Regions from separate parts of the Arthrobacter flavus genome, predicted to be linked through region 1. Evidence: predicted binding sites of a transcription regulator. Region 1 holds the regulator's gene; the other holds the start of a gene.
The links. The regulator LexA, encoded in region 1, represses DNA repair genes until DNA is damaged. The targets are predictions, from matches to a motif close to TCGAACANNTGTTCGA.
Positions count from the first base shown of each region.

Region 2: ABD059_RS06360 (LexA family protein) is a predicted target of LexA. The motif match lies at 2,071-2,086, and genes of this name have one in related genera.

Region 1 covers NZ_BAAAIJ010000036.1:37,620-46,294, forward strand. The annotation lists gene ABD059_RS09265 (MFS transporter) at 1-76, opposite strand, end outside; gene ABD059_RS09270 (SseB family protein) at 111-989, opposite strand; gene priA (bifunctional 1-(5-phosphoribosyl)-5-((5-phosphoribosylamino)methylideneamino)imidazole-4-carboxamide isomerase/phosphoribosylanthranilate isomerase PriA) at 986-1,744, opposite strand; gene ABD059_RS09280 (hypothetical protein) at 1,785-1,925, opposite strand; gene hisH (imidazole glycerol phosphate synthase subunit HisH) at 1,946-2,584, opposite strand; gene hisB (imidazoleglycerol-phosphate dehydratase HisB) at 2,581-3,198, opposite strand; gene ABD059_RS09295 (histidinol-phosphate transaminase) at 3,281-4,390, opposite strand; gene ABD059_RS09300 (LysM peptidoglycan-binding domain-containing protein) at 4,579-4,953, opposite strand; gene lexA (transcriptional repressor LexA) at 5,409-6,065, shown strand; gene ABD059_RS09310 (ATP-dependent DNA helicase) at 6,117-8,147, opposite strand; gene hflX (GTPase HflX) at 8,140-8,675, opposite strand, start outside.
Region 2 covers NZ_BAAAIJ010000020.1:37,565-41,285, reverse strand. The annotation lists gene ABD059_RS06370 (CYTH and CHAD domain-containing protein) at 1-1,428, shown strand, start outside; gene ABD059_RS06365 (hypothetical protein) at 1,483-1,920, opposite strand; gene ABD059_RS06360 (LexA family protein) at 2,100-2,531, shown strand; gene ABD059_RS06355 (Y-family DNA polymerase) at 2,561-3,721, shown strand, end outside.

The DNA of each region.
Region 1 (8,675 bases):
TGGCGATCATTCCGACGATGAGCAGGCGGCGCACCGGGACAATACGGAGCAGCTCCCGGTAGAGGGCAAAATTCACTGGTTCACTCTTCTGCGGGTCCGCCCGCACGTCCTCAGCGGGTCAGTACCACCTCAAGGGAGTCGACCCGTTCCACAAATTCTGTAGTGGCCCGCAGCCGGTCCTGCAGCTGCTGGACCACCGCCTGGACCGCGTCCCCAGCTAGCCCGTCGCGGAGCGTGATCTGGAGCCGCACTTCGGGGCCCGGTCCCCCGCCGGATGCCAGTGTACCGTCTGCCGCGCGGGCCGGAACCCCGCTGCCGGGACCCAGCGCTACCCGCAGAATCGCTGGTTCCTCACCGGTGATCTGGGCGACCAGGTCGGCGATGCCCGGGTCGCTGTAGGCCGGCCGCCACTGGAGCTGCTGGGCGAGCGCCCACAGGGCGGGGCGGCGCACCACAAAGGTGAAGTGAGCGCCCGGATCGATGACCAGCAGCTCGGCTCCGTCGGCGACCGCCGACAGCGCCGCACGCGGCGCGTAAACAGCCACCGGTCTGGCCTCCGGATGCCACGCGGCCAGAGCAGCACTCGAGCTGAAGACCGGCAAAGCGGTGCGACCATCAGGTGCCTTGAGCGTGACCAAGGCCATGTCGGCCTCCTTGTCACCCTCCGGTATTCCCCCGCCGTTGCCGTGGTCGGCGTGCGGGTGAGGTTCGCCGTCGCCGGTTACCCCGGCAAGCTGGGCGACCACCGGCACGAAAAGCCTCACCCCGGCGAGGGCAGCCAGCACTCCCGTTTCGTCGCTGGTGCCAGCCAGCAGCCGATCGACGGCCTGGGTGTAGGCGGGCGGTGCGGCGCCGTCGTCGTCGTCAAAGTTGTGCAGCGGGTTGCCCTCGCCGCTCAGGTCTCGGCCTGCCCAGGCCTGGCCCGCCGAATCGGCGGTGTTGGCCGCCAGGGCCGCCGCTATGTGCGCGGGGAGGTGCCGCTCGCTCACACCCGGGATGCCGGGTGCCCGGCGATGTCGAGCGCCTGGGGCAACGTGAAGGCGCCCGCGTACAGCGCCTTGCCCACGATTGCACCTTCCAGTCCCCGCGGCACCAACTGGCGCAGCGCTGCGAGGTCCTCAAGGCTTGAGATGCCGCCCGATGCGACCACCGGGCGGGAGGTCCGCTCAAGCACCTGCTCCAGCAGCTCGAGGTTGGGGCCGCGGAGAGTGCCGTCCTTGGTGACGTCGGTGACCACGTACCGGGAGCAGCCCGCGTCTTCGAGGCGCTGCAGGACTTCCCACAGGTCGCCGCCCTCTTCAGTCCAACCGCGGGCCGCCAGGGTGGTGCCCCGGACGTCCAACCCGACCGCGATCTTGTCGCCGTAGCGGGCGATGGCCGCTGCCGTCCACTCAGGGTTTTCCAGTGCCGCGGTCCCGAGGTTCACCCGGTGCGCGCCGAGTTCCAACGCTGCATCAAGGGAAGCGTCGTCGCGGATCCCCCCGGACAGCTCCACCTTGATGTCGAGTTCGTTCACCACGCGCCCGAGCAGTTCACGGTTGGAGCCCCGGCCGAAGGCCGCGTCAAGGTCCACCAGGTGCACCCATTCGGCGCCGTCGTGCTGCCAGGCGAGGGCCGCCTCAAGGGCGTCACCGTAGCCTGTTTCGCTGCCGGCCTCGCCCTGGACCAGGCGGACAGCCTGCCCGTCGACGACGTCGACGGCGGGAAGCAGTTCGAGAATGGGGGATTCAGTAAAAAGGCTCATCGGGGGTTATGACTCTTTCGTAGCTGTCGGAGGTCTGGAATCAGATGTCGGTCAGGGTCAGGAGGTAGGCAGCCAGTAACGCCATTCCCGCCAGGACCCAGAAGCTGATGATCAGGGCCTTGGGTAGTTCCTGCCGGCGGAAGGAGATGGCCCCACCGATCAGCAGGCCAGCAAGCCCCATCAACACTATGCTCCACATGGCTACCGCAGCCCGGCTGTCCAGTTGGAGAGCAGACGGGCCCCGGCGTCGCCGGACTTTTCGGGGTGGAACTGGGTGGCGCTGAGGGGACCGTTTTCGACGGCGGCGATGAACTGACCGCCGTGGTCCGCCCAGGTCACCATTGGGGGTTTCATGGCTGGCTGGGTGACCTCAAACTTCCACTGCTGCACCCCGTAGGAGTGCACAAAGTAGAAGCGCTCGTCCTCGATGCCGTCGAAGAGTTGTGATCCTTCGGCGGCCTTCACCGTGTTCCAGCCCATGTGCGGCACGACGTCAGCCTGCAACCGTTCAACGGTACCTGGCCATTCGCCCATGCCTTCGGTCCGGACCCCGTGCTCGACGCCCTCCTCGAAGAGGATCTGCAGACCGACGCAGATGCCAAGCACCGGCCTGCCGCCCGCCACCCGCCGGCCGATCATGCGTAGCGCATCGACGTCCTTCAAACCCTTCATCACGGTCGCGAAGGCTCCGACGCCGGGCACCACCAATCCGTCGGCGTTCAGGACGTCGTCGGGCTTCGCGCTCAAGGTCACCTCAGCGCCGACGTGCTCCAGCGCGCGAACCGCTGAACGGATGTTCCCCGAACCGTAGTCCAGGACCGTGACGCGTGGCGCACTCATAAGGCCCCCTTGGTGGACGGGATGCCCTCCACCCGTGGGTCCGGTTCCACTGCGGCGCGGAGCGCCCGGGCAAACGCCTTGAACTGGGCTTCGACAATGTGGTGTGGATCCCGCCCACCCAACACCGTCATGTGCAGGCAGATCTGGGCATGCAGCGTGATCGCTTCGAAGACGTGCCGGGTCAGCGACCCGGTGAAGTGCCCACCGATCAGGTGGTATTCCTGGCCTGCGGGCTCACCCGTGTGCACCAGGTATGGCCGTCCGGAGATGTCGACGACGGCGTTGGCCAGTGCCTCGTCCAGCGGAACGCTCGCTTCGCCGAACCGGCGGATGCCCGCCTTGGTCCCCAGGGCTTCCCGCAGCACCTCGCCGATGGTGATGGCAACGTCCTCGACGGTGTGGTGGACATCGATGTGTGTGTCACCGGTGGCACGGACCGTGAGGTCGATCAGTGAGTGCTTGGCCAGCGCCGTCAGCATGTGGTCGTAGAACGGCACCGAGGTGCTGATCTCCGCGCGTCCGGTGCCGTCCAGATCGAGCTCGACAAACACCGACGACTCGCTGGTGGTCCGTTCCCGGCTCGCAGTGCGTCCGACAGTGGTTTCCACGCTCATGGCTATCCTTCGATTGATACGTAGCGGATGGGTGACGGTAGGGACAGCACCGGGCGCCGCTTGAAAAGAGTCTCTTACCAGTCTAGGAGACGGCCCGCTCCAGCAGGGCACCCAGGGTCTCGAGGAACACTGTGGTTTCCGTCTCTGTGCCAGCGGTGACCCGGAGGTGACCGGGAATACCGACGTCGCGAATGAGCACTCCCCCATCAAGCAGGCCCTGCCAGATCCGGTGCGGGTCGTCCAGGCCACCGAAGAGAACGAAGTTGGCATCCGAGGGAACCGGGGTCAATCCGAGCTGCAGAAGCCCGGCCACTATCCGGTCGCGTTGCACCTTGATGTTTTCCACGTTGGCAAGCAACAGGTCAGAGTGGGTCAGGGCCGCGTTCGCTGCCGCCTGGGTAATGGCCGACAGGTGGTAGGGCAAGCGGACCAGTCGGAGCGCGTCAGCGACTTCGGGCGCCGACGCCAGGTAGCCGAGCCTTGTCCCGGCCATCGCGAAGGCCTTGCTCATTGTGCGGGATACCACCAGCCGTTCCCGTCCTGCCAACAGGCTCAGGGCACTCACGGTGCCCGAGTGGGCGAACTCCGCGTAGGCCTCATCGACGATGACGATCGCCTGGGCGTCCTCGCTGGCCTCGTACACCGCTTCCACCACGTCCAGGCCCAGCGCTGAGCCGGACGGGTTGTTGGGTGAGCAGAGGAAGACCAGGTTGGCGCCGGACTGTCGGACTTCACGGGCCGCGTCCTCGGCGTTGAGGTCGAACTTCTCATTTCCCCGACCTGCGATGTAGCGGGTGCCGGTGCTGCTCGCCAGTAGCGGATACATGGAGTAGGTCGGGGGGAAGCCGATTGCGGATCGGCCCGGTCCGCCGAAGGCTTGCAGAAGGTGCTGCAGCACCTCGTTTGATCCGTTGGCAGCCCACAGGTTCTCCGGCGTCAGGCCGTGGCCGAGGTAGCGCGCCAAATTGGTCCGGAGTTCAGTGAATTCCCGGTCTGGGTAGCGGTTCAAACCCACGACTTCCCTGCTGACCGCCTCGACGATTGCCTGCCGAACATCGTCCGGAACCCCGTAGGTGTTCTCGTTGACGTTGAGGAGGATGGGGACATCCAACTGTGGCGCCCCGTAGGGGTGCTTGCCCCGCAGATCATCGCGCAGGGGTAGCCGGCTCAACCGCTCAAACTGTTCGCTCACCTATCAAGGTTAAGCGTGGAGTGGTGCTGGTGCAGAATCGGTGGGTCTTCCACCGTCATCCTGGTCACCGTGGCGATCGCAGAAACTCCGCACCCGGTGGCCGAAACTGGCCGACCGGGTTGGAGGGTTCTGCGGGGATGTCCTGGCGGCGTGAGGCACTGGCCGTGGGAAGTGGCGTCCGGGCAGGCTTACCGGTTGGCGGGCACATCCAATTGCTGACCTGCCTGCAGCACTGACGTGCCCAGGCTGTTGAGCTCGACAATCTCGGAGACGACGACGCGCGGGTCGCGGTCCGGGGCGAACTCGGTAGCCAACTGCCAGATGGTTTCCCCGGCCGCAACGCTGACACTGACGGTCTGGGTGACCTCGCCGCCTTCGGCCGAGGCTTTCGCGGGCGAGTTGAAGAATCCGGCCAGCATCAGGGCAGCTGATGCCAGCAGGACGATCGGCAATCCGACCAGCAGAAGCCGGCCCCTGCGCGTGAGCCGCAGCTTGGTGGGGCTACCCTTGGTCGAGCCGCTCTCGGTGGTGGGGAAATTCTGGTGCGTGGTGATGACAGACATGGATACACCTCTCTGTACTCTCGAATCAGTCCATTCGGTGCCGGGGTATGAATCCGGCACCAACCCTGAAGGTTGAAGAAGATGTTCGAGCTAAAACCGGCCATTCCCGTTTTGTTCGAACTTATCTTCGAATTACTGCTGGTTTATTTTTAGCACTGATTGACGAACTTTGTCGAGACACGATCGAACAAATGTTTGAAAACGGGTTCCAACTCCCATACCGTTAGGGCAAGGATGAAGGTTCGGGATCCAGCAGAAACCAGCACATCATCCGCCACTGACAAAATAAGCTCGGCCCCCAAAACACAGGGATCTGCCGGGGTCCATGGATTCTTATCGAAGGGACAGCGACCGTGAAAGAGTCCGCCGAACCACTGGGCGAGCAGAGCTCAGACATTCCCCCGGCAGCCCTACCAACCCGTGGCCGCCCACGTGGCCGTCAGGTGCCCAAGGGCATGACGCCCCGGCAGAAGAAGATCCTTGAGACCATCCAGCGAGCGATCGGAACCAACGGCTATCCACCCTCAATGCGGGAGATCGGGGACACGGTGGGGCTCGCCAGCCTCTCCAGCGTCACGCATCAGCTGTCGCAGCTGGAACGGATGGGGTACCTCCGGCGAGACCCCAAGCGCCCTCGCGCCATGGAGATTCTGCTGCCTCTGACCCTTGACCACGATCAGCGCAGTGGTGACGAAGGATCGGACCGCGGCACGCTGCCCGACGTCGGCGGCGCAATCGATGCAGCAATGGTCCCGATGGTGGGACGGATCGCCGCCGGTGGGCCGGTGCTGGCCGATCAGGTGGTGGAAGACGTCATGCCCCTACCCCGCCAACTGGTGGGTCACGGCGATTTGTTCATGCTGCGCGTCTATGGCGACTCGATGATTGACGCCGCCATTTGCGACGGTGACTGGGTAGTGGTCCGCCGCCAGCAGGAGGCACAGAACGGTGACATTGTGGCCGCACTCCTCGACGACGAGGCGACGGTCAAGACGTTCCGCCAACGTGACGGCCACACCTGGCTGCTCCCTCAGAACACCCAGTACGAGCCGATCCTGGGAGACCTTGCCACGATCATGGGCAAGGTTGTCTCGGTGATGCGCGCCCTCTAACCCGCTGGGAAGTTAGCTCTGGCAGGCTAGAAGGGCCGGAGCCCACCGGCGCTAGCTATTCGGCGGTGTGGGTTTGCCGGCCAGTCGCTTCAGGACGCCGACCGCCGTCGAGCGGTCAGTGGTGGACCAGAAGGGCGGCAGCGCGGCACGCAGGAAGGATCCGTAGCGTGCGTTGGCAAGCCGGGAATCGAGAATGGCCACCACCCCCTTGTCCTCGGCCGCGCGGATGAGGCGGCCGGCACCCTGGGCGAGCCGGACGGCCGCGTGGGTCGCCGAGACACTCATGAAGCCATTTCCGCCGGCTTTCGCCACGGCCCGCGTGCGTGCAGTCATGAGGGGGTCGTCGGGGCGCGGGAAGGGAATACGGTCGATGGTGACCAGCCTGCAGGACCGGCCCGGCACATCGACGCCCTGCCAGAGTGACATGGTGCCGAAGAGGCAGGTGTCCGGTTCCTCCGAAAACTGTTTGACCAGCGCTGACATTGACGATTCGCCCTGGCACAGAATGTCAAAGTCGACCCGGGGGCGCAGGGCTTCGGCCGCGTCCTCGGCAGCACGACGGGAAGAGAACAGTCCCAGCGCTCCGCCCCGTGACGCTTTGAGGAGTACCTCCAGTTCGTCGAGCTGCTCAGGTGAGGTGCCCCGCTCCGGCTTGGGCAGATCCTTCGCGACATACAGCACGCCCTGCTTCGGATAGTCGAAAGGACTGCCGACGTCGACGCCGGTCCACGACGGCGCCGAGGCACCCGCAAGACCCAGCGAACCGGCAACCGGCCCGAACTCGGATCCGATGGCGAGCGTTGCCGAGGTCAGGACCACTGTGTGATCCGCGAACAATCCCTCCCGCAGCTTCCCAGCCACGGACAGCGGAGCAATGTTGATGGTCGCGGGGGCGTCGTCGTCGGGCTGTGAATACCCGGTGCCCGGCGAGAAGGTGCTGGGCCGTGATGCCCAGAGCACCTCCCCGGCCGGAGTGGCCGTCAGCAGCCGCTCGCACAGTTCGAAGACGGCGAGGACATGGGACTTTGCCATCTGACGTCCGCCGTCGGCTGGGGTCGGCCCGTCTCCCTTGGCATCCGAGAGCACTGCCCGGCAGGCTTCGCGGACCTGGGTGATCGCCGTCTCCTGCTCCTCGGTGAGTCCGGCGGCCATCAATCCCGTGGGAATCGCCGTGACGGTCGATTCGAAGAAGCGGTTGGCGGAGTCGAGGGCCTCGGTGGCGATTGACAGGTGCCGCCGTGCGGCCGACGCGGCCGCGGAGATCATCCCCGCCGACAGCTGGCCGGAGACCGCGCCGGTGACCCGGTCATGCAGTTCGTGGGCTTCGTCGATGACGACGACGTCGTACTCGGGCAGCACCGCAAGCCCTTCGAAGGCGCTGATTGCGAGCATCGCGTGGTTGGTGATGACGATGTCCGCGTCACCTGCCTTCGCCCGGGCCCGTTCACTGAAGCATTCCGCAGCGACCGGGCACTTTTGTGCGCCGAGGCACTCCATGCTGGTCACCGATACCTGCCGCCACGCCTGCTCGCTCACACCCGGGGTGAGCTCGTCCCGGTCTCCCGTGTCGGTGGTTTCGGCCCATTCCCGGAGCCTGACAACCTCGCGGCCCAGCGGGGTGGCCGGGCCGGCGGAAGGGTGCGGTGCGGCGGTGTCCTCGCCAAGGCTAAACAGCGCATCGGGTGCCCCCTCTTCGGGGAATCCCCCGCCCGTTTTGTGCTTGCAGACGTAATTGCCGCGCCCTTTGAGGAGCACCACGTCGACGGGGCGGGGCAACTTGCCTTTGAGGGCCTTCAACAGCCGGGGTACGTCGCGTCCGACTATCTGGGCCTGCAACGCCAGTGTGGCGGTGGAGACGATGGCCGGCTTGTCGTGGGTCAGGGCGTGGGAGATCAACGGGATCAGGTAGGCCAACGACTTACCGGTGCCCGTGCCCGCCTGCACCAGCAGGTGGTCCCCGCTTGTTAACGCCTCGGCGACCCGCTGGGTCATCTCATGCTGACCCACCCGGTTCTCGCCGCCCATGGCTTCGACGGCGGCATCAAGAAGTTCCAGCGGCCCCGTGGTACCGCTGTCAGGCATGCTGGCGGAATTCCTCCAGATCGGCGGCAAGACCCTCGCGGACCATGACGTCGAGTCGGGTGCCCGATTCAACGTGCTCGAGGGTCAGAATCTCGGCGTCGGACTGGTGCAGCCGGCTGACGACGTCGCCGCGCTCGTACGGCACGAGAAGGGTCAGCTTCACGCTCGGCCGGGGAATAGCGGCGCTGACAGCCTCGAGGAGCTCGGCGATCCCCTCGCCCGTCCGGGCTGACACCACCACGTGCCGGGGCTCGCGCTGCCGCAGGCGTTCAATCACGAACGGATCCGCGGCATCGGCCTTGTTCAGGACAATGATTTCGGGGACCTTGCGGGCGTCGACCTCCGAGAGCACTTCCCGCACGGCGGCGATCTGCCCCTCCGGATCGGGGTGCGACACATCCACTACATGAAGGATCAGGTCCGAGTCGGCAATTTCCTCAAGCGTTGAGCGGAAGGCCTCCACCAGCTGGGTGGGCAGCGACCTGACGAACCCCACCGTATCGGCGAGGGTGTACCCCAGCCCATCGG
Region 2 (3,721 bases), on a different contig from region 1:
AGGGTGGACGACGGCGGTACCGTGGTGCTCGAAGCCTTGTACTTCGATCTGCCGGACCGGGCGCTGCTGCGCCACGGCATAACCCTGCGGCGGCGGCGCGGAGGCAAAGACGCAGGCTGGCACACCAAGTTCCCGGCGGTCGCGGACCGGCTTGAGGTTCAGGTGCCGCTGTCGGGCGCGGACGAGACACCGCCGGCGGAGGTACTCGACCTGGTTCGGGTCCATGTCAGGCATCGGGCCCTCGAACCAGTTGCACGAATCACCACCACCCGGACCATCACTACTCTCGTGGGGGAGGATGGCACGCCGCTGATCGAAATCAGCGACGATGTGGTCGACGCCGAAGACTTGACCACCGGCGTCGAACGGTCCTGGCGTGAGTGGGAGGCAGAAGTGCAGGGCGGAGAGCCCGCTCCCGACGACGCCCGGGAGGCCCTGGTGGACGCCGTCGAGCACACCTTGTTGAACGCGGGCGCCGCTCCAGCTGGCAGGACATCGAAACTGGCCCGTGCCATGGGCGGCCAACCGCAGCCCGTCCCGATCGACGGTAAGCCCGGCTCCGTGCGGAATGTGCTGACTGCTTCGTTCCGCCAGGTGGCCGCCGAACTGATGGCGTGGGATCCGCGGGTGCGCCGCCACGAGGCAGGTTCGCTGCACCAGTTGCGGGTGAAGGCCCGCACGCTGCGCAGCATGCTGAAAACCTATCGGCCACTGCTGGAGGTCGCTCCGGCCGGTGAGCTCGAAGGACAACTGAAATCACTCGGCAGGACTTTGAGTGCCGCCCGTGACGCGGAAGTGATGCAGGCGTTGATCCCGTCACGCATAGCCCAGCGGCCACCGGGGTCAATCCCCCGGCACCTGATGAGGCGGTTGGACAAGTCCTCCGCCGCCCGGTACGAGAAGGCTTACTCAGCAGTCCTCCGGGACCTCAATTCTGCTGAATACTTCGCTACCCTTGACGCCCTTGATGAGTTCACCGCCCGGATCCCGCTGAGGGGCGATTTGAAAAACGGCGGGAAGGCCGCCACGAAGCTTCCACCAGCGGTCAACCGGCAGCAGAAGATCGTGGCCAAATCCGCTCAACGTGCCAGCCGCGCATCAGAGCTGGACTCACAACTGGAGCTACTGCATGACGTGCGCAAGAGGTCCAAGCGCCTGCGCTACGCGATCAGGTCGGTCGAGGGGAGCTCAGGGTTCACTTTCGGCGGGCAGGTGGGAAAGTCAATGAAGTCGTCGGAGACCATCCAGAACATTCTGGGAACCCACCGCGATAGCGTGCTGTTTCAGGAGTTTCTCCTCAAAGCATCCCGGGCTGGGCGACGGGCCGGAGAGACTACCTTCGCCTACGGAGTGCTCCATGAGGCAGAAGCGTCGATCCAACGCGAAGCTGAAACAAAATTCCGGAAAAGAATCGGGAAGCTCAGCTGAGCGGGAAGCGCGCACCAAGGCGTCTTCGGAGGGTCGTTCAGCAGTCCTTCCAGTTCACCAGTCCTGCCAGCGGCGGTTGCCCTGTAGCGGGATGGCGCGTCGCGCAGGGCCCCGCTGCTCGCTACCTTCCGTGGCCCACGAAACCAGTACAGCCGGCTTGTTTCCCCGCAGATAACCGCTGAACGTGGCCTCCCCCGAGGTCTGCATGGTGTTTCGCAGATTCGACGATTCCACAGCGAACTGCTCGAACTGCACGTCCACCAGGGTTGCCTTGGCTGAGCCGGTGTTGGTCAACACCCAGATGTTGTCCTTCTGCCAGTACACGGCCCAATCAGCTTCCCGCAGCCGAGGGGGTTCAGCCACATCGACCTGAGCGCTGGCGGCAGCCTCTGGCAGGCGTCGGCGACGGTCCGCTGCGATTGCTGCCCACCCGCCCGCAAAGCCGAATCCCGCGGCACTAATTGCCATCACGGGGAACCAGATCCAGTCCATCACTCGTGTCCTACTCTTTCAGTCGGTCACCCGGCCGGCGGTGGCCGTCCGTGGTGTTGCCGTGTCCCCGTGAAAATCTAGCACTGCGCCGACCACGCATCTGACGTCGCCCCGCTGAAAGGTCCGGGTCGGATGTTACGCTTATTTAGTTCGAATATATGTACTAATAGAGGGATGCTGTGACCGTTGTAGCCCATATTGCTCAGTTACACGGAACCCCGCCAGGCCAACTCACCGACGTCGCCCCGGTCTCCGTTCCTGCAGGTTTCCCCTCGCCCGCGCAGGACTATTACGACGGGGGGATTGACCTCAATAAACACCTAATCAAGGACACCACCTGCACTTTCATCGTGAGGGTCTCCGGGGACAGCATGTCAGGTGCCGGCATCAATGACGGGGATGAGCTGATTGTGGACCGGTCGTTGACACCCCACCACGGCTCGGTGGTGGTGGCGATCCTGGACGGCGAGTTGACGATCAAACGGCTGCATCTTGGCGTCACCGGGGTCATCCTCAAAGCGGAGAATCGCGACTATCCGGATATCACGGTCGCTGAACTGTCCGACTTGTCCGTGTGGGGGGTAGTCACCCGTTGCCTGCACTACGTGTAGTCGCAGCGAGAGGCGAAGGCCATTCCCGAGTGCCCGATGGCCCGGGCCATTACCCGTCGGCGGCAGCCACCGGCCGCAGCAAACCGTCGCGGATCGCCCTCGTCGATGTCAACAGCTTCTATGTCAGCTGTGAACGTGTCTTCGATCCCAGCCTGGCGGGGGTACCCGTGGTGGTGTTATCGAACAACGACGGCTGCGTGGTGGCCCGGTCCAATGAGGCGAAAGCTCTCGGCATTCCACTCGGCGAGCCATGGTTCAAAATTTCCGCACAGGCCCCCCGCTGGGGGCTCATTCAGCGTTCCAGCAACTATGAGCTGTACGGAGACCTGAGTTCACGGGCGATGGAGCTGATGGGTCGCTTCGCCGCCTGGCAGGAGGTCTACTCGATCGATGAGTCCTTTTTGGGTCTCGCGGGTTCGCCGCAGTCCTTGCAGGATCAGGGTGGGGGCATCCGGGCCGCCATGGCGCTGCACACGGGGTTGCCGGTCTGCGTCGGCATCGCTCCGACCAAGACCCTTGCCAAGTTCGCCAACCGGGTGGCCAAACAAAACCCTGCGATGGGTGGGGTGTGCAATCTCGACACCATGCCCGGGGCCCAGATCGACCACATCATGTCGCGGGTGCCGGTCACCGGGGTTTGGGGTGTCGCTAGCCGACTCGGAAAACGGCTTAACGCCATCGGCGTGTTCACCATCGCTGACCTTCGTGCTGCCAACCCGTTGCTGATGCGACGGAAATTCTCGGTCCTTCTGCAGCGCACCATCCTGGAACTGCGCGGTGTCCCGTGCATCGAACTGGAAACGGAGCGCACGGACAAAAAACAGATGATCTTTTCCCGCTCATTTTCGACGCCGGTCACTACCCTCGCGGGAATGCACCAGGTGATGAGCCTCTATGCACAGGCCGCGGCGATGCGCCTGTCCCGGGCGAAGCAACTCGCCCACAGCATGACAGTGTTCGCTGGCACATCACCTTTCCACCGGACTGCTTCCTCCTTTCCATCCGTGACCGTGAGGCTGCCTGCCCCGACCGCTGATCCGGTGGTGTTAACGCGGGCCGCTGTCGGAGCCCTTGAGAGGCACCTTGAGGAGGGGGTCCCCTACGCTCGGGCGGGGGTGATGCTCACCGATCTGTCCCCCGCCGGGTTCCAACCACAGCTTGACGTCTTCGTTTCGGTGCACGAGCGTCGC